DNA from 3 places in the Candidatus Pantoea communis genome. Region 2 is predicted to be linked to each of the others. Evidence: predicted binding sites of a transcription regulator. Region 2 holds the regulator's gene; each other region holds the start of a gene.
What was found. Region 2 encodes Fur, which represses iron uptake genes when iron is present. Its sites were predicted from a motif close to ATAATAATGAGAACNACTATCAA; they were not measured.

Region 1: a site for Fur is predicted at 2,900-2,922, ahead of fes (enterochelin esterase). Genes of this name have one in related genera too.
Region 3: a site for Fur is predicted at 4,498-4,520, ahead of fes (enterochelin esterase). Genes of this name have one in related genera too.

The regions. Positions count from the first base shown of each region.
Region 1 is NZ_VWXC01000028.1:37,842-47,956, reverse strand. Features, by position in the region: gene pmrB (two-component system sensor histidine kinase PmrB) at 1-443, shown strand, start outside; gene F3J37_RS25240 (TonB-dependent siderophore receptor) at 440-2,713, opposite strand; gene fes (enterochelin esterase) at 2,974-4,185, shown strand; gene F3J37_RS25230 (enterobactin synthase subunit F) at 4,218-8,132, shown strand; gene F3J37_RS25225 (ATP-binding cassette domain-containing protein) at 8,339-9,136, opposite strand; gene fepG (iron-enterobactin ABC transporter permease) at 9,133-10,115, opposite strand, start outside; gene fepD (Fe(3+)-siderophore ABC transporter permease) at 10,113-10,115, opposite strand, start outside.
Region 2 is NZ_VWXC01000005.1:59,572-69,686, reverse strand. Features, by position in the region: gene ybfF (esterase) at 64-828, shown strand; gene ybfE (LexA regulated protein) at 997-1,272, shown strand; gene fldA (flavodoxin FldA) at 1,408-1,938, shown strand; gene fur (ferric iron uptake transcriptional regulator) at 2,294-2,743, shown strand; gene F3J37_RS08830 (hypothetical protein) at 2,805-3,200, opposite strand; gene glnS (glutamine--tRNA ligase) at 3,435-5,102, opposite strand; gene nagE (N-acetylglucosamine-specific PTS transporter subunit IIBC) at 5,254-7,278, opposite strand; gene nagB (glucosamine-6-phosphate deaminase) at 7,621-8,421, shown strand; gene nagA (N-acetylglucosamine-6-phosphate deacetylase) at 8,482-9,630, shown strand; gene nagC (DNA-binding transcriptional regulator NagC) at 9,638-10,115, shown strand, end outside.
Region 3 is NZ_VWXC01000003.1:200,003-210,117, forward strand. Features, by position in the region: gene F3J37_RS06875 (non-ribosomal peptide synthetase) at 1-2,817, opposite strand, end outside; gene F3J37_RS06880 (MbtH family protein) at 2,871-3,092, opposite strand; gene fes (enterochelin esterase) at 3,085-4,440, opposite strand; gene F3J37_RS06890 (TonB-dependent siderophore receptor) at 4,716-6,905, shown strand; gene F3J37_RS06895 (hypothetical protein) at 7,091-7,549, shown strand; gene F3J37_RS06900 (LysE family translocator) at 7,588-8,217, opposite strand; gene F3J37_RS06905 (YoaK family protein) at 8,293-9,042, opposite strand; gene F3J37_RS06910 (hypothetical protein) at 9,356-9,538, opposite strand; gene F3J37_RS06915 (acyltransferase family protein) at 9,753-10,115, shown strand, end outside.

The DNA of each region.
Region 1 (10,115 bases), on a different contig from region 2:
TGTGGCAAAAAAACATCATGCAGCCGCTGCAGCCGGAAATGGCCGAACTTTATGCACAGCGACAGCAAACACTGCAGTGGCCGAACGGCAAAGATATTCCGCAACAGGGTGAAGCCGTGTTGCTGCGCCTGATGCTGCGTAATCTGCTGGAAAACGCCTCACGCTACAGCCCGGAAGGCAGTGAAGTGAAGGTGAAAATGCAGCAGGACAAGCAGCAGGTGATTATCGAGGTGTGGGATCAGGGGCCGGGCATTGAGGCCGATGCGGCAGAAGAACTGACGCAAGCCTTCCGCCGTCGCGATCAGCGCTACGGTGGCAGCGGATTAGGTCTGAACATTGTGCTGCGCATTGTGCAGATGCACCGTGGCAGGCTGGAGCTGGTCAACCGTAAAGATAGCAGCGGGCTGATTGCCCGCTGCTATTTACCGCATCAACTGCTTTAGAAGTGAGTGTTGAGGCTCATGTAGTAAGTACGGCCTGATTCGTTATAAGTATTGGCACCCGCACCGTACAGGTAGGCACCTGTTGTGGCGTTACCGGTGGTTTGCGCATTACCTTCGCGGAAGTGACGCTTATCAAACAGGTTGTCGATACCCAGGGTGACGCTGGCGTACTTATTCACATCATAAGTCCCGCTCAGGCCAATGATAGAGTAAGGACTCACTCTTTCGGCCGCGCTTCCCGTCACCGGTTGACCTTTGTAGTCATACTTTTTCGGTGTTTGCGTGCCGTACCAGGTCAGGGTGGTTTGCAGCGACAGATCCTGCGTTGCCTGCCAGCTCAGCGTCGAGTTCAGAGTGTATTCCGGGATGATCGACAGACGATCGCCGGTTTCCTTGTTCTTACTCTGCAGCATGTAGGTGAAGTTGTTGTTCCAGCTCACGCTATCCGAGAACGGCACATTCACCGTACCTTCCAGCCCTTCCACCACCGCTTTCGGTACGTTTTCCCACTTGTAGATATCCGTGGTGCCGTTTGAGGCTTTACCGACGGCTGCGTAACCCGCTTCAATCTTGTTGCGGTAATCGTTACGGAACCAGGTCAGACCCGCCTGATAGCCTTCGTGTTTCCACTCCAGTCCAATCTCTTTATTGAAACTGTTCTCGGCTTTCAGGTCGGGATTACCCTGCAGATAACAGGCGCCGGTGCTGGCAGCACAGCCCTGACCGTTGCTGTACAGCAGATAGTTAGGGTTGGTCTGATACAGGCTTGGCGCTTTATAAGCCAGGCCCGCCCCCATCTTCAGTGTGAAGTCATCACCCAAACCTTGCGACAGGTTCAGAGACGGGCTCCAGTTGTTACCCACAATCGAGTGATGATCGAAACGCAGACTCGGCGTCAGCATGGTGCTGTCGGTCAGCTCCATATTGTCTTCAGCGAACAGCGAGAAAATTTCTGCCTGTGAATACGGGCTACGACCGGTATTCGACACGCCAGGTACAGAACCGTAGTTAGCCGCCTGAGTGGTTGAAGAGGGATCCTTCATGCTCTGCTGGTTCCATTCGGCGCCCAGCGTTGCCGTCTGATTAATCAGCCACTCAAACGGAATGCTCACTTCGCTGTGCAGTAAAATATCGTCTAACTGAATGGTGTTGAAACCATCGTTAGAGAAGATACCTTCTGTACCGCCCGCCAGACCTTCATTGATACGAGTATTACGGGTTTTCTCGTAGCGCGCATAGGTATTGGTGCTGACACCGTTATCCCAGGCACCGGTCCATTTCAACGAGATATTCTGGCGATACAGGCGGTTAGTTTCATCGCCATAGAGGCTTTTTACCAGCGCACTGGTGTTGGTGTTCTGCGTATCGCCTGCGTAAAGATTGCCTTGACGGCTGTAGCCCGCTTGCAACTCCAGGGTTTGCATCGGAGCAAACGCCCAGCTCAGTAACGCATTGATATCTTTATTGACCGAGCCTTCACGACCAGAAGGATAACTGCCCGCATACGTACCGGTACGCGCTGCCGCATGGCCTTCGTTGATGTCATAAGCATCGGCCTGGGTTTTCGCTAAGCCACCGTACAAGCGGAAGTTGAAGTCATCACCCAGCGGCCCTTCGAGGCTAAAGTTAGTGCGTTTGGTCGCGCCTTCCGATTTGTGTTCCGGCGCATTGAAGTAGGTATTCCACGAACCGTGCCACTGCTGATCGGTATATTTCCTGGTGATAATGTTAACCACACCGCCTGCTGCGCCGTTACCGTAACGCACCGCGGCCGGGCCACGAATCACATCAATGCGTTCGATCATTTCTGGCGGCACCCAGTTGGTATCACCGCGCGTATCACGCTCACCACGCCAGCCCAGACGTACGGAGTTGCGGCTGGTGATCGGCATACCATCCACCATAATCAGGGTGTTTTCCGGGCCCATGCCGCGAATATCGATCTGGCGATTGTTACCGCGCTGGCCACTGGTGGAGTTACCGGTCAGGTTAACGCCCGGCATGGTGCGAATAATTTCAGAGACATCACGTGCAGGCGGATGCTTTTTAATTTCATCTGCAGTGATGGTGGAAACGCCGGGGGCCTGCAGGTTTTGCTGCTGGGCGGTCACCATCAACGTGCCGCCGTTCATCGATTCGGCGTCGGTAGTGGATTGGCTGCTGGTCGTCTTGCTGGAAGTGTCTGCTGCCCAGGCGCTGCCTGAGAGCAGTGAGGCGCTCAGCCCCAGTTCAATCAAAATAGCTAATGATAATCGTGAGTAACGCGTCATTGTTTTTCATTCCTGGATGGCCAGTAAAATGCCGTTGGATTCTTAACTGGCGAGCCGGTGAGAATATCCCTGTCCTTATCGCGCCCAGTTCCAGACCTGGCAGTGCCATCCGTTGCGTAACCTTCCAGGAAGGAAAGAGTCAGGCGGAACGAGCGTGCTCTTTTGAGCGGAAACACCCTATTGCAAATGCAAATAGTTATCAATAGTATTAATTATTAATCTTATGTAAATCTTTCCCTACACAGTGACTGGCAGCCCCTATGACCTGGCGAAATGATGTAACCGGTAGCGAAGCCTGGTGGCAGGAGCAACAAACTCAGGGTATTCCACGAATTGACCCTCAGCAGGATGGCACCTGCCTGGTGACCTTCTTCTGGCGCGATCCCCAAGGCAGCGAAAAAACGTCAGCGATTCAGCGTGTATGGATCAACATCACTGGCGTGACCGATCACCACCAGAAACGTCCACCGCAGTCATTGGTGCGCGTAACGGGTACCGATGTGTGGTACTGGCAAACTGCGCTGCCATCAAACTGGCGCGGCAGCTACTGCCTGATGCCCGATGAGCAGGCAACCGACTTTAGCGGTGAAGCGGACATGTATGCCTTGCGAAACTGGTGGCGTGACAAATTCCCCACGGCGAAGGCCGATCCCCTGAATACACTGCGCGGCTGGGCCGGTGGGCGTGGCATGGGCGTTTCGCCGCTGCATCTCCCGCAGGCCCCTGACCAGCAAATCTGGCAAGCCGTGGATGATGGCAGCGCATCGGCTGTTTCTTTGCAACAATATCAGTGGGATAGCGCGTTACTAAGTAACAGTCGCAAAGTGTGGATTTATGCCACCGGCGAATCCGATAACGCGCAACGTCCACTGGCCATTCTGCTGGATGGGCAGTTCTGGGCGAATCAAATGCCGATTGCCGGGCCATTGCAGCAACTTACTGACGCAGGGAAACTCCCACCTGCCGTTTATCTGTTTATTGACATCATCGATCGTGAACACCGTAGTCGTGAACTGCCCTGTAATCCGCAGTTCTGGCAAGCCGTGCAGCAGGAGTTACTGCCGCAGGTGGCGCAATGGGCACCCTATCGCCAACAGGCAGATAGCACGCTGGTGGCTGGACAAAGTTTCGGCGGGCTGGCATCGGTGTTTGCCGCGCTGCATTTCCCGGAGACGTTTGGCAATGCGCTGAGCCTCTCTGGATCATTCTGGTGGCCCGAACGTGGCAACCCATACGGCTGGCTGTTGCAGGCGCTGGATAGCGGACTGGCTCCGAAACAGCCGCTGCGTTTCTGGCTGGAGGCGGGTAAACGTGAAGGCCTGATTCTGCAAGCCAATCAACAATTAGAACAAAAACTTACCGCTGCCGGCTATCAGGTGAATTACCTTCCGGTGGAGGGCGGCCATGACGCGCTATGCTGGCGCGGTGGTCTGCTCGACGGTCTGCAAGCCCTGTGGCGCAATCCGACTTAACTTCATTACGCAGGACGCAAACCGGAGCACAGATGTCTGAATCTCTGATGAACAAAACCATGACCGACCAACACACCTTGCCCTTAGTGGCAGCCCAGCCCGGCATCTGGATTGCCGACCAGCTGACCCAGCACCACAATGCATATGCGGTAGCGCACTTTGTCGAATTGTCCGGCGCCATCGACACAGACCTGCTGGCGCAGGCTATCGTGGCTGGCATGCAGGAAGCCGATACGCTGAATATGGCGTTTGCCGAAGTCGAGGGCGAAGCACTGCAGTGGCTGCAACCGCAGACGTTCAGTGCGCCAAACATCATTGATTTGCGCGCTGAACCCGATGCGGCCACCAAAGCCCGCGCGTTAATGCGTGAAGACATGAACGGTGATTTACGCGTACTGAGCGGTGCACCTTTATGGCATCACACGCTGTATCGCATTGGCGATCAGCACTGGTTCTGGTATCAGCGTTATCACCATTTAGTGGTGGATGGTTTCAGCTTTACCGCCATCACTCGCCGTATTGCTAACCTTTACACTGCCGCCGTACAGCAGCAAGAGGCCGAGCCAACCCCGTTCATCCCGTTTAGCGAAGTCGTCGAAGAGTACCAGCGTTATCAGGAATCCTCTTCATTCACGCGCGATGGTGATTTCTGGCGCGAGAAAGGCGCAGTGCTGCCCTCACCGGCTTCGCTGTCACCGCTGCCACTGGCTGGACAAAGCGCGACCACCGATCTGCTGCGCCACAGCGTGACGCTTGACCGCAGCACCTTCCAGACCCTGGTGAATCAGCATCCACAATCCAGCGCTGCTGACCTGGCCTTTGCGCTGGTGGCGCTGTGGCTGGCGCGACTCAGCGGACAAAATGATTTCGCCGCTGGATTCATCTTTATGCGCCGCATCGGATCCGCCGCGCTGTGTGCCACCGGTCCGGTGATCAACGTGCTGCCGATGGCCGTGCATTACGATCCCACCCAGCCGCTGAGTGCGCTGGCTGCCCAGCTGGCAGGTGAAGTGAAGAAAATGCGTCGCCACCAGCGTTATGACGCGGAACAGGTACAGCGCGATCTCGGACGTTTGGGCGATGGTGACCCGCTGTACGGTCCGGTGATCAACCTGAAGATGTTTGACTATAAACTCGATTTTGCTGGCGTTGAAGGCATAACCCATCAGCTGGCATCAGGCCCGGTGCGCGATCTGGAAATCGCTATCTACATTAGCGAACAGGGTGAACTAACGCTGGAGTTGCTGGCGAATGCGGAGCGCTATAGCGAATCGACGCTGATTCGCCACGCCAGCCGTTTTGCTTTGCTGCTGGATCAGCTGGCGGAGCAACCACAGCGTGCGTTGGGTGAACTGGATCTGCTAACCACAGAAGAGCACGTACAAATTGCCGGTATCAACCAGACCGCGCACCCTGTTCCGGCAGAAACGCTGGCCTCACTGTTGGCGCAACAGGCCGCGCGTACGCCTGATGCCCCGGCGCTGGCTGATGCGACGCACCAGTTAAGCTACCGTGAGATGCAGCAGCAGTTGTATGCTCTGGCAGCGGATCTCAGTGCAGCGGGCGTCCAGCGCGGCGATATCGTCGCAGTGGCATTGCCGCGTTCAGTGCAGCTCTCACTGGCACTGCAGGCGATTGTGTCGCTCGGCGCGGCCTATCTGCCGCTCGATACCGGCTACCCCGACGAACGTTTGCAGCTAATGCTGGAAGATGCCGCCCCCAAAACGCTGATCACCTCAGTGGAATTGAGCGCCCGCTTTAGCGCTATCGATTCTGTTAAGCAGCTGCACTTTGATGCGCTCTATACCGCGCCAGACGCGCCACCACCCGCCAGCGAGCCGACACCACAGGATGGCGCTTACATCATCTACACCTCAGGATCTACCGGGCGTCCGAAAGGCGTATTGGTCAGCCATGAAGCGATCGTCAACCGCCTATTGTGGATGCAGGATCGCTATCCGCTGCAAGCTGACGACGTGGTATTGCAGAAAACCCCAAGCAGTTTCGATGTATCCGTATGGGAATTCTTCTGGCCGCTGCTGGTAGGCGCGCAACTGGTGATGGCACCGCCGGAAGCGCACCGCGATCCTGAAGCTCTTCAGCAGTTGTTTGCGCGTTACAAAGTGACTACCACGCACTTTGTCCCTTCGATGCTGGCCGCCTTTGTCGCGGCGCTGGACAGTGCGCCAGCGATTGCCTGCTGTGGCAGCTTACGTAACGTCTTCTGTAGCGGTGAAGCGCTGCCGACCGATCTGTCGCGTGAATGGGAAAAACTGACGCAGGTGCCGCTGCACAATCTTTACGGCCCGACCGAAGCGGCGGTAGATGTCAGCTGGTATCCGGCGTTTGGCGAAGCTTTAGCAGCCGTTGAAGGGGTCAGCGTGCCGATTGGTTTCCCGGTATGGAATACCGGACTTCGTATTCTTGATGCGCGTATGCAGCCGGTGCCGCCTGGTGTGGCGGGCGATCTTTACTTAACCGGCGTACAACTGGCACATGGCTATCTTGGCCGCCCGGACCTGACCGCCAGCCGATTTATCGCCGATCCATTTGCCGCTGGCGAACGCATGTACCTGACCGGTGACGTGGCGCGCTGGCTGGATAACGGCGCGGTGGAATACCTCGGACGCAGCGACGATCAGCTGAAGATCCGTGGCCAGCGTATCGAGCTCAACGAAATCGATCATGTGATGAGCGCACAGCCCGGTATTGAGCAAGCGGTGACGCACGCGGTGGTACTCGGCGGTGCCGCTGCACAAGGCGGTGACGCGCGTCAGCTGGTCGGTTACGTCGTCGCAGAGCACGTTGTCGATGGCGACGCGCTGCGTGATGCACTGGCGCAACGGCTGCCTGCACATATGGTGCCGGTGGCAATTGTACAGCTCGATGCCTTCCCGCTGAGCAGCAACGGTAAATTGGATCGCAAAGCTTTACCGCTGCCAAAAAATGCAGCTGACAGCGTGGGCCGTGAACCGCATCCCGGTCTGGAAACCCAATTGGCGCAGGCTTTCTGCCAGTTGCTGGCGCGTGACACCATCAGCGCCCAGGATGATTTCTTCGCCCTCGGTGGACACTCACTGCTGGCAATGCGCTTAGCTGCCCAACTGCGCCGCGAACTGCAACAGCCGGTTTCGGTGGGGCAGATTATGGTGGCTTCAACGGTGGAAAAACTCGCCCGGTTGCTGAGCGATACTCAATCGCATCAGCAGGCAGGTTTTGAAGCCGTTCTGCCGCTGCGTCAGGGCAACGGTCCGACACTGTTCTGCTTCCATCCGGCGTCGGGTTTTGCCTGGCAGTTCAGTATTCTGCAGCGCTATCTCGATCAGCGCTGGTCGCTGGTGGGGATTCAGTCGCCGGATACCCAGAGCCCGCTGAACCAAAGCGCACATCTCGATGAGGTGTGTGATGCGCATCTGCAAACCTTACGTAACGTGCAGCCGCACGGGCCGTACTTCTTCCTCGGTTATTCGTTGGGCGGCACGCTGGCGCAAGGTATTGCGGCACGACTGGAAGCGGCAGGTGAAGAGGTAGCCTTCCTCGGCCTGCTCGATACCTGGCCGCCGGAAACGCAGAACTGGGATGAAAAGCGTGGCGAGAATGTGCTGGATCCGGCGGTGCTGGAAGAGGTGAATCGCGAGCGCGAGCAGTTTATCGCTGCCCAGCGCCATCAGGCGGGCGAAGAGATGCGCGCGATGTTCGATACCATCGAAGCCAACTACGCCAGTTCGGTGCGTCTGTTGGCCACCGCGCGCAGTGCGCGTTTCAACGGTCGCGCCACACTGTTCCTCGCCGAGCAGACGCAGCAGCCTGGTCAGGATGCGCGTCGCGCCTGGGCACCGTATGTCGGTGAGTTAGAGGTTTGGCCGATGGATTGTGCACACGTGGAGATTATTTCCCCGCAGATGTTTGAGCAGATTGGCCCGCTGTTGCAGCGGATATTAGGCTAACGTCAGCCGATTTCCGGGAGGTCGAGGGGCCTCCCGGCGATAACTGATCTGCCTTGTACAGGGGCTGGGATGAAGCCTCACTGCGATCAACCTGCCGGCCCTGTGCAGGGCGCTGCGTTAAGACCTCCCGACACGATGCTCCACTGTGGTGTGCCGGTCACAGCATTTAGATTCCCGCGATAACATGCTTTGTGCAGCCAGACCGCTTACTTTCCTCTTCCCAGCGGCACGATCATTGGCGTGTGCGCCACCGGATCTTCCACAATCACGCAGCGTAAACCGTAAACCTGTTCAATCAACGCGGGTGTTACGATCTCTGCGGGCTTGCCTTCGGCCAAAATCTTGCCGTGACGCATGGCGATCAAATGGGTGGCATAACGGCAGGCGTGATTAAGATCGTGCAACACCACCACCAGCGTGCGGCCATGCTGCTGATTCAACTCCTGCATCAGTTCCAGCAGTTCAATCTGATGGGTGATATCCAGCCAGGTGGTCGGCTCATCCAGCAACAGCAGCGGGGTTTGCTGCGCCAGCACCATGGCAATCCATACGCGCTGACGCTGCCCGCCGGACAAGGTATCCACTGGCTGTTGCGCCAAATCCGCCACGCCGGTTGCCCGCATCGCGCTTTGCACCGCCTCTTCATCTTCACTGCGCCAGCGGCCAAACAGCGCTTGATGCGGGTAACGCCCACGTGCCACCAGTTCGGTAACGCTGATGCCCGCCGGTGCGTTGGAACTCTGCGGCAGCAGCCCAAGTCGACGCGCCACCTCTTTGGTCGGATAACGCGCTATCGCCTCACCATCCAGATACACCTCGCCTTTCAGCGGAGTATTAAGGCGGCTCAGGGTGCGCAGCAAAGTGGATTTACCGCAGGCGTTGGGGCCGATAATCACTGTCAGCTCACCTTCCGGGATCGCCACCGACAGGTTTTCTGCCACCACTTTTTTGTCGTAGCCGAGCGTCAGGCCTTCGCCATACAGCCGTGAAGGGATATCGATCATTGGCGTCGCGCCTCCCGCACCAGTAACGCAATCAGATAAAGTCCACCGAGGCTGACGGTAATCACGCCAACCGGTAATTGATAAGGCAAGAACAAATGCTGCGCAGCAAAATCAGCCGCAATCAGCAACAGTGCGCCACACAGCGCCGCCAGCAGCAGCGCGCCTTTCTCGCCGCCGCCGAGTCGACGCGCGATTTGTGGTGCCAGCAGCGCAACAAAGGAGATCGGCCCCACCAGCGCAGTGGACGCCGCCGTCAACACTACGCCAATCAGCATCAGCAGCAGCCGACTGCGCTCCACCGGCACGCCGAGCGCACTGGCGGTATCATCGCCCATCTCCAGCAAACGCATCCGTCGTGTTAGCAGCGCCATCAGCAGCAGCGACAGCAGCAACACGCCAATCACCGGCGGCGTTTTCGCCCAGGTGATGCCGTTAAGTGAACCGGCACTCCACAATCCGGCACTGAGCGCGGACTCTAGCGAAGCACTGATAATCAGCCAGGCATTCAGTGCCATCAGCAACGCGCGCACGCTGATACCAACAATAATCAGGCGGAAGGTTTCTACCCCGTTGCGCCAGGCAAACAGATACACCAATGCCGCCGTACCGATACCACCAACCAACGCTGCACCGGTCATGGCGGCGATGCCCTGATTGAACAGCACCAGTGCCACCAGCACGCCGCTGTAGGCACCGGTGTTGAAACCGAGAATATCCGGGCTGCCGAGCGGGTTGCGCAGCAGTGACTGGAAAATCGCGCCGCTGACGCCCAGTGCCGCACCAATCAGCAGCGCCATTAGCACACGCGGCAGTCGCCACTCTAAAACGATCAGCTTGACGTTGCTGGCACCGTGTCCCGCCAGCACCTGCCAAAACTGCTCAGCCCCAATCGGCAATGCGCCTCGCGTCATCGCCAGATACGCCAGCAGTGCGCATCCGAGCAACAACCACGTGGTATGTAATCCAACCCGACGCGTCA
Region 2 (10,115 bases):
GGCTCCTGGACAGGTGAATCCATGATACCCTAAGCCAAGGTCACAACCGTAAGAACTTTAGCCATGATTTTGAACGCCCGTCTGCAAACTGAACAATCTCCCCCTGAAGCGTCCCCGATTCTGTTAATTCATGGCCTGTTTGGCAGCCTGGATAACCTTGGCGTGCTGGCACGCGGCGTACGGGATGCTCGCCCCACGTTACAAGTGGACGTACGCAACCATGGTTTATCTGAGCGCAGTGAGGTGATGAATTATCACGCCATGGCGCAAGATATCGTTGAGACGCTGGATGCACACCAGATTGAACGCGCTGGCGTGATAGGCCACTCGATGGGCGGTAAGATCGCCATGGCACTGAGTGCCGTGGCCCCCGAACGTATTGAGAAGATGGTGCTGATCGATATCGCGCCCGTGGATTACCAAACCCGCCGCCACGATGAAATCTTTGCCGGTATTCGCGCCGTCACCGCCGCGGGTGTGACGCGTCGCAGTGAAGCGGCCGAGGTGATGCGCCAACATGTCGCCGAAGAGGGGGTGATTCAGTTTATCCTCAAGTCCTTTGTCGAGGGCGAATGGCGCTTTAACGTGCCGGTGTTGTGGGACAACTACACCACGATTTCTGGCTGGGAAGAAGTTCCCGCCTGGCCACATCCCGCATTGTTTATTCGCGGTGGCGATTCTCCTTACCTCGACAATCAGCACCGCGATGCACTGCTGCGTCAGTTCCCGCAGGCACACGCACACGTGATTAGCGGGGCCGGTCATTGGGTCCATGCCGAAAAACCTGATGCGGTTTTGCGCGCAGTTCGTCGTTTTTTTAACCTGTAAAAGCAAAAGCTTGCCGTATGCGGTTTAGGGTTGGCGTCGCGGATGGCGCTGGAGTATGATGTCGCGCTAAAAATTTGCCGCGGATGATTTTTTCGCCGCGGTCGGGCCGATAATGTATAAATCGCGCAGCGCCTTTCCGCCGTTCGCGCCCACTCAGTTTCACTAATCATGGCAAAAGAACAGACTGACCGTACCACGCTTGATCTTTTTGCAGACGAGCGGCGTCCTGGTCGACCCAAAACCAGCCTGCTGACACGTGACGAACAGTTGCGTATCAACAAACGTAACCAGCTCAAGCGCGATAAAGTGCGAGGGCTGCGTCGTGTTGAGCTGAAAATGTCCAGCGAAGCGGTTGACGCCCTGAACACGCTGGCCGAGCAACAAAACATCAGCCGCAGCGAATTGATTGAACAAATGCTGCTGGCGCAACTCAAACTGTCTTAGCGCGCTGACCGCACGCAGGAACACAAAGTTCAGGCTTTACTCGTTCCGCCCTTTTCAACGGTCTGCTATCATTCGCTAACATGTGCAGTCAATTGACTTACTTTCACAATCAGGCTTTAAGAGGTTACTTAACCCATGGCAATCGTAGGCATTTTCTTCGGCAGCGATACCGGCAACACTGAAAACATTGCAAAAATGATCCAGAAACAACTGGGTAAAGATGTCGCCGAAGTGCATGACATTGCTAAGAGCACTAAAGAAGATCTCGCAGCGTTCGACATCCTGCTGCTGGGCATTCCTACCTGGTATTACGGCGAAGCACAGTGTGACTGGGATGACTTCTTCCCTACGCTGGAAGAGATCGACTTTAATGGCAAACTGGTGGCGCTGTTTGGTTGTGGCGACCAGGAAGACTACGCAGAATATTTCTGTGATGCGATGGGCACGATTCGCGACATCATTGAACCAAACGGCGCGGTGATTGTGGGCCACTGGCCGACTGAGGGCTATCATTTTGAAGCCTCAAAAGGTCTGGCCGATGACAAACACTTCCTCGGCCTGGCGATTGACGAAGATCGTCAACCTGAGCTGACCAACGAACGTGTTGATGCCTGGGTGAAACAGATTTTTGATGAGCTGCAGTTAAAAGAGATCATCGAAGCCTGATGCCTCGCCTCCCCAATGTGAGCGCTGGCTCACATTGGGACAAAGGAATTTCCTATAAAAATAATAGCTACGGTTTTTTAACTTTTCCCCGCAAATCTGTAGAATACCCGCAATGGTCATCCGCTTATTCCTCTGATTGTTGACTGAGGCTGAGTGAAATGGAAACCCAAACCACACCGTTCCGCGCTGACGTAGGCGATGTTTATCCTTACGACTTTTGTTGATTTGCGCGATACCCCGGTTTTCATTTCACTGCTTGAGTTCTATAATGAGACGCAAATGAGAATACGTGTGACCTAAACATTCAAGGCCCCTGCGCCGTAAGTGACATGCAAAGTAACAGGACAATATCCGAATGACTGACAACAACTCCGCATTGAAGAAGGCTGGCCTGAAAGTCACTCTGCCAAGATTGAAAATTTTGGAAGTGCTTCAGGGACCGGGCCCCGAGTCCCATCACGTCAGTGCGGAAGATTTGTATAAGCGCCTGATCGATATGGGCGAAGAGATTGGCCTGGCAACGGTATATCGCGTTCTTAACCAGTTTGATGACGCGGGTATCGTCACCCGTCATAACTTCGAAGGCGGCAAATCCGTATTCGAACTGACTCAGCAGCATCACCATGACCACTTGATCTGCCTGGATTGTGGCAAAGTGATCGAATTCAGCGATGAATCAATCGAAACGCGTCAGCGTGAGATTGCCACTCGCCATGGCATTAAACTCAGTAACCACAGCCTGTACTTGTACGGCCACTGTGCACTGGGAGACTGCCGCGAAGACGAGACGCTCCACGATAAGTAATTGAGTGTGCTATGCAATATAAAAAAACCGGTGCTGGTCACCGGTTTTTTTATGCCTGTTATCAAGCGATAAAGGTCTCGTGGAGGTAGCGCCAGCGAGGAATGGTGGTGCTGCAATCCAGCACAGCCAAAGAGATGCGCGTTTGATGGGTGCCGTTCAACATCTGCAGTTCACGATACTGAATCGTCACTTCCTGGCTCTGTTGAGAAATGATGGCATGCTCACTGGTGGCAATGCGCAGCCCTTCCCGCTGACCGTGCAGTTTGCGAAACAGCACTTCGGTCTCATTCAGATCCAGTTGCTTACCCAGCGGCGTCACCATTTTGAAATCCGGGTGAAAGTGTGACAAAAGCAGTTCCATGCTGTCATCACTGCCTTCTACCTGGTTAAAAACACGTTCAATAAGCTGATGTAATACCACCACACTATGCTTAGCTTCCAGGGCGAGACTTGTCATTTTTTTTCCTTTGATAACCCGCAGAGCTCTATTTAGAGCGCATAGCCTACCTGAAATACAATTTTTCACACTCGCAAATGGGTTAATTTTGCTAAAGTCAGAATTGTCGCAAAATAGACAACAAGCTCAGCTTGCCGCCTTCAGCATAATTGATTGCCCGTGGCGAATTACAGGCAATAAAAAAGGGCGATTGCTCGCCCTTTCATGATCATATTGTGCAATCGACGAAAGATATTACTCGCCAATCTTCGCGAAGGTATCGCGCAGTCCAACCGTGCGGTTAAACACCAATTTACCCGGCTGTGAGTAGACACTATCGGCACAGAAATAACCTTCACGTTCAAACTGATAAGCTGCGGTAGTGGCCGCTTCACGCAAACCAGACTCCACGAAGCCCTGTTTGATCTCCAGCGAGTTCGGGTTAATGGTGGTGAGGAAATCCTCAGCCGCCGCGGGGTTTGGCACGCTGAACAGACGGTCGTAAAGACGGAACTCAGCTGGCAGTCCATGAATGGCGGAAACCCAGTGGATCACACCTTTCACTTTGCGACCATCCGCCGGATCCTTGCTCAGGGTGTCAACATCACAAGTGGCATAGATGCAGGTAATGTTACCCTCTTCGTCTTTCGCCACACGCTCAGCACGAATCACATAAGCATTGCGCAGACGCACTTCTTTGCCCAGAACCAAACGTTTGTACTGTTTGTTGGCTTCTTCACGGAAGTCAGCGCGATCGATCCACACTTCACGGCTGAACGACACTTCACGCGTGCCCATCTCCGGCTTGTTTGGATGATTAGGCATGGTCAGCGTTTCTTCGTGGCCGGCGGGCAGGTTTTCGATCACCACTTTCAACGGGTCAAGTACCGCCATCGCGCGTGGTGCGTTCTCATTGAGATCGTCACGAATACAGGATTCCAGCGACGCCATCTCAACGATATTGTCCTGTTTAGTCACGCCGATGCGGCGGCAGAATTCACGAATCGAGGCCGCGCTGTAACCACGACGGCGCAGACCTGAAACGGTCAGCATGCGGGGATCATCCCAGCCTTCCACCACTTTCTCGGTGACCAACTGCGTCAGCTTGCGCTTCGACATCACCGCGTATTCCAGATTCAGCCGCGAGAATTCGTACTGGCGCGGATGCTGCGGAATGGTGATGTTGTCCAGCACCCAATCGTAAAGGCGACGGTTGTCCTGGAACTCCAGCGTACACAATGAGTGGGTAATGCCTTCGATCGCATCCGAAATGCAGTGCGTGAAGTCGTACATCGGGTAGATGCACCACTTGCTGCCGGTCTGATGGTGATCGGCAAACTTAATACGGTACAGCACCGGATCGCGCATCACAATGAAGCTGGATGCCATGTCGATTTTGGCACGCAGACAAGCTTTACCTTCCTCGAAACCGCCATCACGCATTTTCTGGAACAGCGCAAGGTTCTCTTCCACGCTGCGGTCGCGGTACGGGCTGTTTTTACCCGGCGCAGTCAGGGTGCCGCGATATTCACGGATCTCTTCAGCAGACAACTCATCAACGTAAGCCAGACCTTTATTGATCAGCTCAACGGCGTAGTTAAACAGTTGGTCGAAATAGTCTGAGGAGTAACGAATGTTGCCGCTCCACTCAAAGCCCAGCCATTGCACGTCACGCTTGATGGATTCAACGAACTCCAGGTCTTCTTTCACCGGGTTAGTATCGTCAAAACGCAGGTTGCACTGTCCTTGATAATCTTGGGCGATACCAAAGTTCAGGCAGATAGATTTCGCATGGCCAATATGCAGATAACCATTGGGCTCAGGCGGGAAACGGGTATGCACACTGCTGTGCTTACCGCTCGCCAAGTCTTCGTCGATGATCTGACGAATAAAGTTCGTTGGGCGGGCTTCAGCCTCACTCATCTCAAAATCCTCAAAACAATAGCGGGTGATTTGTACCACGAAGTAACGGAGTATGATCCACAAAGCGCAGGAGGGAAACAACCGTTTGTTGGTCGTTTTAAAACAAAAAAGGCAGGAATTGCTTCCTGCCTTCTGGCTAAATCACAAGGACTTAGTTTTTCACTTCATACAACGGTGTCACACCTGCAACCACTGAACCGCTGGCCAGCAGATTCAGTCCGGCGAAATCATCGCTGTTGCTGACCACCACCGGGCTAATCATTGAGCGCGCGTTGGCGTTGAGGAAGTCCAGATCCATCTCCAGAATCGGCTGACCGGCAGTGACGGTTGCTCCCTCTTCTACCAGACGTGTGAAGCCTTTTCCTTCCAGCGCCACGGTGTCCAGGCCCATGTGCACCACGATCTCAACGCCGTTAGCGGCTTCCAGACAGAACGCATGGTTGGTGTTAAAGATTTTCACCACGGTACCGGCAATCGGTGCCACCACGGTTTTGTCGGTTGGCTTGATTGCCAGACCATCGCCCACCGCTTTGCTGGCGAACGCCTCATCCGGCACCGCGTCGAGCGCGACAATCTCACCGGTCACCGGTGCCACCAGCGTAGCAATCACCGCTTTTTCGGTGTTCAGCACGGCTTGAGGTTTTGCCGCAACAGGCGCTGCTGCTGCAGGAGCGGAAGCCGCAGCAACCGGGCCTTTGCTCAATACCGTTTTCATTGCGGAGGCGATGCTTTCAGCCTGCGTGCCGACAATCACCTGCACGCTCTGCTTGTTCAAACGAATCACACCAGACGCACCCAAACGTTTCGCCACGCCTTCATTCACCTGGGCTGAGTCTTTGACGTTCAGACGCAGACGAGTAATGCAGGCATCGATGTTGGTCAGGTTGTCTGAACCGCCGATGGCGGCAATGTAGCGGCGTGCCAGTGATTCGGTCTGGCTTTCACCGTTACCGCTGTGATCAACGTTGACGTCGTAGCCGTCAGTTTCATCGCCCGCAGACAATTCACGACCCGGTGTCATCAGATTGAATTTCTGAATAGTGAAACGGAATACCACATAGTAGATGGCGAAGAACACCAGGCCTTGTGGGATCAGCATCCACCAATTCACCGCCAGCGGGTTACGCGTTGACAGCACCATATCCACTAAGCCGGCACTGAAGCCGAAGCCAGCAATCCAGTGCATGCTCGCGGCGATAAATACGGAGATACCGGTCAATACCGCATGGATCACATACAACACCGGTGCCACGAACATGAAGGAGAATTCCAGCGGTTCAGTGATCCCCGTGAAGAAGGCCGCGAAGGCTGCCGCCAGCATGATACCGCCGACTTTCGCGCGGTTTTCTGGACGTGCGCAGTGGAAGATAGCCAATGCTGCACCCGGCAAGCCAAACATCATGATCGGGAAGAAGCCCGCCTGATAGCGACCGGTGATGCCCGGGATACCCGTGCCATTCGCGATTGATTGTGCACCGCCAAGGAACTTAGGAATATCGTTAATGCCTGCCACGTCAAACCAGAATACGGAGTTCAGTGCGTGATGCAGACCGACCGGAATCAGCAAGCGGTTAAAGAAGGCATACACGCCTGCGCCCACCGAGCCCATTTTCTGAATGTGCTCACCGAAGTTCACCAGGCCGCCGAAGATGATTGGCCAGATGTACATCAGGATAAACGCCACAACGATCATCAGGAATGAGACAAGGATCGGCACCAAACGGCGCCCGCTGAAGAACGACAGCGCTTTGGGCAGCTCAACATGGCTAAAGCGGTTATACACTTCAGCGGAGAGAATACCGACCAGAATACCCACGAACTGGTTGTTGATCTTGCCGAAGGCAGCAGGCACCTGATCGACCGGAATCTTCTGAATCATCGCTACTGCGGCAGGTGAACAGAGTGTCGTCACCACCAGGAAGCCCACGAAGCCGGTTAACGCGGCCGCACCATCTTTATCTTTGGACATACCGTAAGCCACACCGATGGCAAACAGCACTGACATATTTTCGATAATGGCAGAACCGGACTTGATCAGCAGAGCGGCCAGCGCATTGCCTGCACCCCAGCTGTCTGGATCAATCCAATACCCTACCCCCATCAAGATTGCCGCTGCCGGCAGTGTCGCTACCGGCACCATAAGCGCGCGGCCGACCTTTTGCAGATATCCTAAAATACTCACCTTTTTCTCCCCCTATGAGACTGGCGTTTGCCGTAGCGCGGGTTGATTTTATTATCCCTACGCTCGGTACCTTGATGACATCTTTCACCACGAGGCGCAGTGTAAAGATAAATTAATTCGCCTCGCAAATTAAAACCACAGTAACTGTGACTTTAATCACCATAATGGACGTTTATCACTGCGAAATGCTAGCCACCACCACAAACTTATTTTATGATGAAAAATATCAGGTCGCACTTTTCCCTGCTGGTTGCGCTTAAACCGATTACGCTTAATGGCAGCAACCTAAACCAGCATCGGCGACAACAATTTCCTAATCTTAATTGAGGTGAAGACATGAGACTGATCCCTTTGGCCACACCGACCCAGGTGGGTAAATGGGCTGCACGCCACATTGTTAACCGCATTAATGCGTTTAAGCCTAGCGCAGAACGTCCCTTCGTGCTGGGCTTGCCAACCGGTGGTACGCCACTGGAAGCTTACAAGCACCTGATTGATATGCACAAAGCGGGCCAGGTTAGTTTCAAGCATGTGGTGACGTTCAATATGGACGAATACGTGGGCCTGCCAAAGGAGCATCCGGAAAGCTACCACAGCTTCATGTACCGCAACTTTTTCGATCACGTTGATATCCAACCAGAAAATATCAATCTTCTGAATGGCAATGCGCCAGATATTGACGCAGAATGTCGCCAGTACGAAGAGAAGATTCGCTCTTACGGTAAAATTAATCTGTTTATGGGCGGCGTGGGCAACGACGGACACATTGCCTTTAATGAGCCGGCTTCTTCACTCTCTTCCCGCACCCGCATCAAAACCCTGACGCACGATACCCGCATCGCCAACTCGCGTTTCTTTAACGGTGATGTCGATCAGGTGCCAAAGTACGCTCTGACCGTGGGTGTGGGTACGCTTCTGGATGCCGAAGAAGTGATGATTCTGGTGACGGGCCATCTTAAAGCGCAGGCGTTGCAGGCCGCTGTAGAAGGTAACGTTAATCATATGTGGACCATCAGCTGCCTGCAGCTGCATGCGAAATCTGTGGTGGTGTGTGACGAACCGGCCACCATGGAACTGAAAGTGAAAACCGTGAAATATTTCCGCGAAATGGAAGCGGAAAATATGAAAGGTGTGTGAGAACACGTTGTGAAAAACCTGCTGCCGTAAGGTGGCAGGCTTAGCCGGGAGAGAAAAACGATGTACGCATTAGTGAACGGCCGGATTTTTACCGGTCATGAAATTCTGGATAATCATGCAGTGGTGATTGCAGATGGCCTGATTGAGCGCGTGTGCCCACGAGATGCGCTTGATGCAACGATGACACAGCAGGATGTGGCTGGTGCGTTTATCGCTCCCGGATTTATTGATTTGCAGTTAAACGGCTGCGGCGGCGTGCAGTTTAACGATGATATCGATGCGCTGAGCGTGGAAACGCTGGAAATCATGCAGCGTGCCAACGAAAAATCAGGCTGCACCAGCTATCTGCCAACGCTGATCACCAGCACCAATGCTTTGATGAAGCGTGCCATCGAAACCATGCGCGCCTATCTGGCCAAACACCCTAATCAGGCGTTAGGCCTACACCTGGAAGGTCCATGGCTAAACAAAGCCAAAAAAGGTACCCATAATCAAGATTTGATTCGTCTGCCCGATGCGGAGATGGTCGATTTTCTTTGCGCCAACGCAGACGTGATCACCAAAGTGACGCTGGCGCCAGAAAATGCCGGTGCCGAGGTGATTGGCAAGCTGCGCAATGCCGGCATTATTGTTTCTGCGGGTCATTCAAACGCCACTTATGAAGAAGCCAAAGCGGGCTTTAGTGCGGGTGTCTCTTTTGCCACTCACCTTTATAATGCCATGCCAACCTTTGCAGGGCGTGAACCTGGTCTGATCGGTGCGCTGTTTGATTCACCTGATGTATACTGCGGCATCATTGCGGATGGTTTACATGTCCACTACGCTAACGTGCGTAATGCAAAGCGCATCAAAGGTGACAAGCTGGTGTTGGTAACGGATGCGACCGCACCCGCTGGCGCGTCAATTGATAAATTCATTTTTGCAGGCAAAACAATATACTATCGCGACGGCCTTTGCGTTGACGAAAACGGTACCTTAAGCGGTTCTGCGCTCACCATGATTGAAGCGGTGCAAAACAGCGTAGAACATTGTGGTATCGCGCTGGATGAAGCTTTGCGCATGGCAACGCTCTACCCGGCCCAGGCAATGGGTGTGGAAAAACAGCTGGGTTCAGTGACAGCAGGAAAAGTCGCTAACCTCACTGTCTTTACCCGCGATTATCAAATCACTAAGACGTTAGTCAATGGAGACGACGTCCTCAGCGAGTAAGTACTGAATGACCACTGGCGGCCAGACTCAAATAGGAAATGTCGATCTTGTCAAACAACTCAATAGTGCAGCCGTTTACCGGCTAATTGATCAACAAGGGCCGATATCGCGTATACAGATTGCCGATCTCAGCCAGCTTGCGCCCGCCAGCGTCACGAAAATTACCCGCCAGCTTATTGAGCGCGGCCTGATCAAAGAGGTAGAGCAACAAGCCTCTACCGGTGGTCGCCGCGCCATTTCCATCATTACCGAAACTCGCCATTTTCATACCATCGGCGTTCGCTTAGGACGCAATGATGCCACGCTGACATTATTCGATCTGAGCGGAAAATCGCTGGCGCAGGAAGATTATCCCCTGCCTGAGCGCACCCAGGAAACGCTGGAGAATGCGCTGTTCAATGCCATCACGGCATTTATGGCGGCGCATCAACGCAAGATTCATGAATTAATCGCGATCGCGGTGATTCTGCCAGGCCTGGTGGACC
Region 3 (10,115 bases), on a different contig from region 2:
TGGCAGCATATAGTCGGGCAACTGGGTGCTGAGCTGGGCCAGTAAGCGGGCGCTGATCTGCGGATCGGCGCGCAGAGCATCATCCTGCACCGAGCAGTAGCCAATCAGACGGTGAGTGGCGCCCATCACTTCGGCAATCACCACTGCGGTACTGACTTCGGGCAGTGCCACCAGCGCGTTTTCGATTTCACCGAGTTCGACGCGGAAACCGCGCACTTTGATCTGATGATCCACGCGTCCGATAAACGCCAGTTGACCATCCTGACGCCAGCGCATCACATCGCCGCTGCGATACATCACCTCGCCTTCGCGGAAGGGGTTAGCCACAAAGCGGGCGGCTGTCAGATCCGGGCGGCGCAGATACCCGCGCGCGATGCCGGTTCCGGAAATATAGAGTTCGCCGGTGCAGCCAATCGGCACCGGACGCAACTGGCTGTCGAGCAGATAAACCTGGCTGTTGCCCATCGGGCGACCAATCACCGGCTGCGGGGAAGCCAGCACGCTGGCACCGAGGGTATCAATGGTGTACTCAGACGGGCCGTAGTAATTGTGGATTTCCATCTGCTGCTGTTGCTGCATCAGTTTCCACAACGTCGGCGTGGCCGCTTCACCGCCAATCATGACAAACGCAGGGCGGTGGTTTTCCGCTTCCAGTAATCCGCTGTCGATCATCTGAGAGAAGAATGACGGCGTGATGTCCAGCAGATCGACCGGCACCGCGTTCATCTGCTGAATCAAACCCCAGGCATCGCGACGTAGTTCTTCGTCGAAGATATTCAGCTCGCAGCCCATCAGCATGCAGAACAGCGGTTCCCACGAAGAGTCGAATGAGAACGACGCGGTATGACCGGCGCGCATGCGGCGCGGGTTGCTGGCGTGGAAGCGGTCAATCGCCGGTCCAAACAGATGTTCGCGATGTGACAGGAACAGATTCAGCAATCCCTGATGTGTGCTCATCACGCCTTTTGGCCGGCCGGTGGATCCGGAGGTGTAAATCATATAGGCAAGATCGTCGCCGCACAGCAGGGTGCTCGGTACGCTGGTCGGCTGTGCCGCCAGTTCGCTCTCCAGCTGATCAATGCACAGCGCGGGAAGGGCCGGCATCTGCGCCAGTGTCGTGGAGTGAGTCAGCAATAATGCGGGTTGCGCATCGTCGCACATCAGTGCCAGACGTTCACGTGGATAGTCGAGGTCTAGCGGCATGTAGGCCGCGCCGCTCGCCAGCACACCAAAGATGGCGACCAGCGAATCCACCGAGCGCGGAATACCAATCGCCACCACGTCGTCTGCTTGTAAGCCACGCGCCATCAAGGCATGTGCCAGTTGCATGGCGCGGTCGGTCAGCTGGCGATACGTCAGTGACTGTGTGCCGCAGACGACTGCCGTCAGGTCAGCGCTTTGTGCCGTGCGTTGCAGCAGCATATCCACGATGGTGGTTGCCCCCGCTGGCGGGGTGATTTTCGGGCCAGTGGACCAGCGCTGTAAATCAGCCTGTTCGTCCGGAGCAATGATCGAAAGCGTATCCAGAGTGGCTTCGGGTTGTGCAGCGAACTGCGTGAGCAGATGACGAATGCGATTAGCGTGACGCTGTAACATTTGCGCGTCGTAGCGCGTCGGGTTAGCCACCAGCGTTAACTGCAATGCGCCATCACGGAAGCCCACTTCAAACTCGATATCGTCGACCGGGCCCATGGCTAAGGTGTGGGTCGCCGCCGGAATGCCATCGAATCGCAGATCATCATGGTAGACCTTGACGTTGATCACCGGCCCATAAAGCTGTTGGCTGCCGCCGACCAAACCCAGATCGCGACGCAGTTGCTCTGCTTCATAGCGCTGATGACGGCGTGCTTTGCGGATTTCCGTCTGTACCTGCTGCACCAGCGCGGCTAAATCAGTGTGATGAGGGATGTCGAAGATCAGCGGCAGCACGTTGACCACCGGCCCCAACGCCGTCAGTGCCGCCGAGCCCATGCGGCGCATAAACGGAAAGCCAATCGCTAAGCGCGAGTTGTCGCTAATGCGCGCCAGATAAGCCACCAGCAGGGCACTGACAATATCGCCTTCGCTGCAATCCTGGAACGCAGCATGCTGGCGCAACGTTGCCAACTCCGGCAGCGCGACGTGGCAGCTGATCGGACGATCGCCAGCATCCGTTACGCTTTCACTGGAGAGCGTTAAAGTTTCGGGCAGGTCAGCCGCATAGGTCTGCCAGTGGCTGGCGGAACGGGAAAAAGCCGGGGATGCCTGCCACTGCTGATACTCATCAATCACCTCGCTAAACGGCGTGAAGGGTGAAAGCGAGGGTTCGTCGCCACGGCACAGTTCGGCATAGATGGCCGCCACGCGCTGCGTCAGCGCTTCGAAACTGAAGCCATCAACCAGCAGATGGTGATACCGCTGATACCACCACCAGCTGCCATCACCCACGCGCATTAACACGTGGCGATACAGCGGCTTATCACCGTCGGCCGCCAGTTCGGCGCGCAGATCGGCCTGCATCAGTTTATGCGCCTGACCGGTGGCATCCGCGCGCTGGCTGAAGTCATGCCACTCCGGCAGCACCAGTGCCTGCGCGCCAAACCATTGCGCGGGATTCCCGTTTTCATCGAGGCCAAAGCGTGCCTGCACGGTATCGGCTTCCGCCATGGTCTGGCGGATGGCGCTGTCCAGGGCGGCGCGGTTGATGTCGCCGTGTAGCAAGCTGTAGTGCGCCACGGTAAATTGATTGCGCTGCTGCGCAATAGCGTCAGCGATCCAGATGCCGGGCTGAGCCGCCACCAAAGGATACGCCGGTGAATGCGTGATTAACGATGCCAAAGGAATGTTCCCGTCTAAAAAAATCGAAAAAGGAAAAGTTAAAAAGCGAAAAATTAATGTGCGCTGGACGACGTCTGTTGCGTCGCTGGTCGCATGTCCTGCCAGTGTGTTTCGATGTACTCAATCGCTGCGGCACGCGGCAGCGGACCCGCCACGTTTTGCCAGCCCGCAGGCACCTGAGCAAATGCGGGCCACAGGCTGTATTGCTGACGCGCGTTGATCAGCACCAAAAAATCGAGCGCGTCGTTATCAAACGGATTTAGTTGTTCAGACATGGTGGTTACCTTTTGAGGTTGGGTCAGAGAGAAGATCGGCCAGCAGCCAGTGGCAGCCGTCGATCAAGCCGCCACGCCAGCACAGCGCGTCGTGCCCTCCGGCGTAGCAGCGGAAAAACAGTTCATGTCCAGCGGCTTCGAGTGCGGGACGTATTTGTTGATTCACGAACAACATGTCCTGCTCGCGATCGCCGACTTCCTGAAAAATCTTCAACTTGCCAGCGGGCAGGGCGTTGTCCTGTAAGCGCTGCAACAGCAGACCCGGAGCGTGCCGTTCACGGTTAGCGTAATCGCGGATGTATTGCAGGTGCGGCCACCAGAACGAGCCGGATTGCGTGAGAATGCGGCCAAAACGCTCAGGCCAATGCAGGCCAGCATAGAGCGCCGCGAGGCCACCGTAACTTTGACCGGCCACCAGCGTGCGGCTGGCATCATGGCTGAACGCGGCATGCTGACGGGCCAGCGGCAACAGCTCCTGTTGCACCGCCTGCCAGAAGGTTTCGTTGCAGGGCAGCTCAATCTCGCGATGCTGGCTATCGATCACGTCGATAAATAACCAGCAGGCAGGCGGCAGTTCACCTGCTGCGGTGCTCTGATCGAGGGCGCTGAAAATCGGCTGCCCGTATACCCAATTCTGCCCATCCAGCAGAATCGCCAGCGGGCGCTGATCCGGTTGCGCAGTCTGTCCGGTGGTGTAAAGCCAGACGTGACGCGTGACGTTGAGCAGATCGCTGTGCCACTGCAAAGTTTGCAGGCCATCTGGCCAGGTGTCGGCCAATCCGGCATCCAACTGTTGCCAGGCAGATTGATCCGGCGCGTCGGGCATATGCGCATTACTCAGCGCAAAACGGCGGCTGCTAAGAAACGGGGGCGAAGGATTAAGCATGTCGGGGATCGCCAGTGGCATCAGCGAAATCCACCATTTGCGTTGCAGCACCCGGCAGGTTTCGTCACTGCCGCAGAACAGCGGGGGCAAATGCTCAGCGGTCACCGGGATCAGGCTATAGCTGCCACGCCAGTCAGATTCGATCTGCGTCGACCAATGCCAGACATCACTGTTGCCGACGCGAACAAGGGATTCAGGCGCCTGGCTGTGATGATCGGTGACGCCGTTTATATCGATATACACCTTTTTGGTAGACGATAACTCGGAACGGCCTTCTGGATCGCGCCAGAAAAAATGCATGCGCGTTTCGCCATCTGCCTCATGCTCAATCACCGGCGTACCCGCCTGATGAAGCTGTTCCCACCAGCGATGGCTGCCGAGATCGTCCTGTTGTAACCACTGGGTAACTGTTCCAGTGGGCAACCAGATTTGCGTCATTTGTTCTGAGTTACTGAGAAACATCCTGCAATCTCTCTCCACATTTTCTTCAAAGACTTTACATTAACAAACGTAATGCAAATGCTATTGATAACGATTTACATTTGCAATATTATTTTTGCGCCGAATAAATCCCCTATTTTCAGATGATTATTATGAAATAGGCTTTTAAGGGGGATTCAGGGCCGAGTTTTATCAGAGGAAGTTATATTTCAATCCGTTACAGCTTTCGCCGTTGGGTGAAGGGGAATGGACGGATTATTTCATCGACAAGGCAGTTTGAAATAGAGATGGCAACTATGTCCGTTAAAGCAAAAAATTTAGCAATACCTGCTGTGGCACTTCCGTTCAGATTCTCCCGTCTTCACCTGTCACTGGCCTCAATTCTGCTGGTGGCGCCTGCTACTTTCAGCGTCGCGGCGGAAGAAACCATCACCGTGAATGCAGATACGCGTGAAAGCGTGACGTCTCCGCTGCAAGGCTATGTGGCGAAAGAGAGCGCTGCTGGAACGAAAACCTCGACCCCACTGCGTAAAACCCCGCAATCGATTTCGGTGATTACGCGTGAGCAGATGGACGATCAGGCAGCGCCGTCGGTAGCGGATGCTCTGAGCTACACTAGCGGCGTGCTGACCAACTACCGTGGCAACTCGAACCGTAACGATGAGATCATCGCGCGTGGTTTCCGCTATGCACCGAAATTCCTCGATGGCTTGAGCTATGGCTTATCCGGCCAGGCTGGCGCGGCAGGACAGATCGACCCATGGTTGCTGGAGCGTGTGGAGATGATTCATGGCCCGGCATCGGTGTTGTACGGCCAGGTTAACCCCGGCGGTGTCATCGCGATGACCAGCAAGCGCCCAACCGCGCAGAGCATTCATAAAGTTCAGCTCAGCACCGGTAATCAGCATCTGGGCGAAGCGGCGTTTGATTTCGGCGGCAAACTGAATGACGACAACACGCTGTTTTATCGTCTCAACGGTATTGCCAGCACCAAACATGAGTTCGTGAAAGATAACAAACAGGAGCGCATGGCCATTGCCCCGGCGCTGACCTGGCTGCCAAACGCGGACACCAGTTTTACCCTACTGACCATGTACCAGAACGAGCCAAAGGCCGGATATCGTAACTTCCTGCCTGCCAACGGCACGCTGTTTAACACCAGCGCGGGCTACATTCCTTACGATTTCAACGTCAGCGACCCGAGCTTTAACGAAGCGAAACGCGAGCAGACTTCTGTTGGCTACATCTTCGAGCATAACTTTAACGATAACATCAGCTTCACGCAGAATATGCGTTACAGCAACATGGATGAGTCGTACAAATACCTGGTCTATACCTTCGATGTGGATGGCAGTGACCATCAGATCAACCGTCGTCCGCAGCATGACAAAATCAAGTCCAAAGAACTGGGCATTGATAACCAGGTGAAAGCAACGTTCGATACTGGCAACGTTGCGCATACCGTGCTGGGCGGGCTGGATTACAAATGGAGCGATGTCGACAACAAACTGTGGCGCGACAGCGGTGACCAGTACATTCTCGACTGGGCGAATCCAACCAGTGTGACGATCAATGAGAGCGATCTGGCGTTGAACACCAGCACGCGCAAAAAGCTCGATCAGGTTGGCGTGTATTTGCAGGATCAGCTGGAATGGAATCAATGGAATCTGCTGCTGTCCGGTCGCCAGGACTGGTCAGAAGTGCGCACGCAGGACCGCATTGAGAACACCACCACCCAGCAAAATGACAGCAAGTTCACCGGCCGTGCCGGTCTGTTGTATGCCTTCGATAATGGCCTGTCGCCGTATATCAGCTACAGCACCTCGTTCGAACCCAATCTGAGCACCGGTGCGCCGGGTAGCGATCCGTTCGCACCGACCACCGGCGAGCAGACGGAAATCGGTATCAAGTATCAACCTGTGGGCTGGGATGCAGTGTTTACGGTTTCCGCGTTTGATATCACACAGAAAAACATCACCTCTTACAACAGCGAACTGGGTTACAACGAGCAGATCGGTAAGGTGAAGTCCAAAGGGATCGAGACGGAAGCGCACGCGCAAATCACTCCGGAAATTAAGGTGATGGCGGCTTATACCTTTACCGATGCGGAAACCAAGGAGAGCAACACCGCGGCGCAGGTTGGCAAAACGCCTTCCAGCATTCCGCGCCATGCCGCATCTGCCTGGGGTAGCTACAGCTTCCTGAGTGGTGCTCTGAACGGTCTGACGCTCGGCAGCGGTGTGCGTTACACCGGCACCGCCTGGGCGGATTCCATCGGTCAGGACAAGGTTCCGCACTACACGCTGTATGACGTGATGGCGAAATATGAGCTGGGCGAAGCGGCTAACTCACTGCGTGGCACCACGCTGCAGTTGAACGTCAACAACGTGGCCGACAAGCACTATGTTGCCTCATGCAGCAACACCAGCGCATGCTTCTACGGCAGCGGTCGTTCGATTGTGGCGTCTGTCAGCTACAGCTGGTAAGCGTGATAAGGCAGGGCGTCCTTGCGGGTGCCCTGGTTTTACCCATTTGCATTCCGTGCTGTGTTCCTGCAGATGAAACACCTGGAGACAGGTTTTCGGAAAATACTGGATTTGTGTGACTGTCATCACTCCGCGAGGCACGCTAAAATAATCGCTTCTCATTTAGCAAAAGGTTTTTCGTCACGATGTTTTCGCGTTTCACTCTGGCCGCTCTGACGGCCGCACTCATGCTTACCGGTTGTGCACGTCACGCCGCAGACAGCAACGCTACCGCGCAAGCTGACGCTCCAGCTGCTGCGCCCATCGAGAATGACAACATTCCTTCCCAGTTTGATAGCGGCCCGACCGTGATCAACGTTTCTCATCTGATCACGCGTACCGATGACGGGTCTTCCGTTTACGTGACGGTAGATGGTCAGGATGCCGGGCTGCTGCAAAAAGGCGAGAATAAAGAGATCCGCGTCAGTGAAGGTAAACACCAGGTCGGTGGTTACGTGCAGACGCTGTTCGGATTTGGCAGGGTGACCATCGCGTCGGTGGATGTGACCACCGACACCAAAGGCCCAAAGAACGTGGTCTATTCGGTGACGCGTCAGAAGCCGACCTTTAGCGAAACCCAGGCCGCTGCGCCAAACAACTCCTGATTTGCAAGCGGTGCTGCGCTTGCCAGCACCGCCCCCGTTTAATTCCGGCTAAATACCAGTTTCAATCCCGCAACGGCGAAGCAGCACGCCAGCAGCGCATCCAGCCCACGGCGGATACGGCGATAAAATGCCGCCATGACCGCAGTGGAGAACAACAGCGCATAGCCGCAAAACACCAGCACGCAGATCGTGGCACAACCGGCGATGATCATCGGTAAGGTTGAAGTCGCTGCATCCGGTTTCAGTGCCACCGACATGATCGCCACCCAGGTGAGAATCGCCTTAGGATTGCCAACGTGCATCAAAATACCCTGACGAAACAGCCTGATAAAGGCGACTTTGTCGCCGCTGGCGCTTAATTCATTCGCATCAGGACGGCGTAAAGCCGATTTACCCGCCTTATAGGCCAGCCACAGCAGATATAAGCCACCGCCGATTTTCAGCACAATCAAGAGCTGAGCAAAGGTTGCCAGTACGGTTAACACGCCGCAGGCTGCCAGCAGCGCCCACATCATCGAACCGCTGATCACACCACTTGCTAGCGCCAGTGCGGCACCGTGTCCTCTCTTCATCGCCGTGCCCATGATCGCCATATTGCTCGGGCCAGGGCTGGCGGTGGCAACAAAATAGGTGGTGTAGATTAAAATCAATTCGTGTGAAAGCGCCATGTCGTCCTCTGCGATGAGATTGTCCTGCTTTTGTTATATCGCCTGCATCGCAGAATGACTACTGCTGATTCCGTCTTAAGAAGGAATCGCTTTGGCGTAACCGCGACGCTTCACTTTATAAAGCGTGAAAATGATCGAAAGCGTGGCAATCACCACCAAAATCAATCCGGGGCCAATCAGCGACCCGAAGCCTAAAGCATTGAAGATTAGCAGGCCGACAATGCCACCGGTCAGGAAGGAGAAAATGGTCACCAGATGGGTATTCAGCTGCTGTTTAAAGGCACGGATGTTTTTGGAGGGATCGCGGCGTAATAATGCAACAAATACCGAACCGATAGAGATACCTGCATCGGTTAGTGTGCCGGTAATATGGGTCGATCGTACACGGCCGTTCGAAAGTTGCGTCGAGGTGGAGTTATGTACACCCATTAAAAAGGCCAATAGCAGCAATATTTCGCCGTTATTATTCGACGAGAAATAATAAATTTCGAACAATGACGTCATAATTAACAGCACGCCTTCCACCAGCAGAATGCAGCTAAATATGGTGCGCAGTCCATTAATCACGCCAAGCACCACCGAAATCCTTGCCACCACCGCACCGGTGACAAAGGCACCAATCATGGCAATGAAGACTTTAAGATTACGTATATCCATCTCATTCAAATCGCTGGAGATTTGTGCGATGTTGCCGGACATATGCGAGGGGAAAAAGCCAAAGGCGGCTAACGCCATGGCGTTCAATAATCCCGCTGATGTGGCCAGGCACAGGGCGAGATTACGATCTTCAACGTGTGTTCTGGTGCGCTTCAGTTTTATCAGCATAATTCACCCTTGCTCATTGAGAGTATTGTGATAACGCAATGCGTCAAATCTGGTGTTCGCCAGTGAATAAGTGAAGCACAAAAATCTTAAGGGGATCTTAATAACTTTCAGATATAGATAAATCTTATTATGGGTGTAAAGATATCTAAGGAAGATTGCCAGTTGCGTTATCTCTGTTTACTTTGGCCTGATGTGCTTATGTTCATGGGACTCTCTAAATCAACTGCAATTATGCTCAACCTGAGCAGCCGCGTGCGTGACTTCGGATCAATCGTCTGGTTAGCCATGGCGCGCAGTGCGCGAATCTGACGCATCAACTCCTCATCGCCATCGCCATCGCCATGACATTGACGCCACACATCATGCGACTGTGTTGATTTGAGGATGCCGCTGCGGCATTAGCGCCAGATAAAGCTGAATTGTTTATCTTTTCTGGTTTATTAATATCTATTGATAGGAGTGTACCATTATTCTGAATATCCTGAAGGCCTTCCATTTAATTCAATAATCACTCTCAGAGGGTGCCCCCGTTCTCACCTTTGACAACTTAATGAAAATTAAAATGCTAATGACATTATTCTAAGAAAAAACACCAGGTGTACAGTTCCATCGGTAATGGGATGGTTGTGCATCTGGCACGGTTTCATCGATTGCCGCGCCTTTTCACAATCTTTACATTATCCTGAAAACCTCTTTCAGGGATCATCCCAATGAATTTCCGCTCTGACATAAACGGGCTGCGTGCCTATGCGGTTATGTTAGTCATCCTCTACCACTTTGGTTTTACCCAGGTGAGCGGAGGATTCCTCGGTGTGGATGTGTTCTTTGTTATTTCTGGCTATTTAATGACGGGAATTATTCTCTCGCGACTTAATCATCAGAAATTTTCACTGATGGCTTTCTATGCCGCGCGCTGCAGGCGAATTATCCCGCCATTAATGGTGCTGTGCGCAATATTAATGTTGATGGGTTATTTCCTGATGCCGCCAGACGAGTATCAACGCATGGCGGAGCATGCGGTCTCCAGCCTCAGCTTTATATCCAATGTGGTCTATTTCAAACAGGGCGGTTAT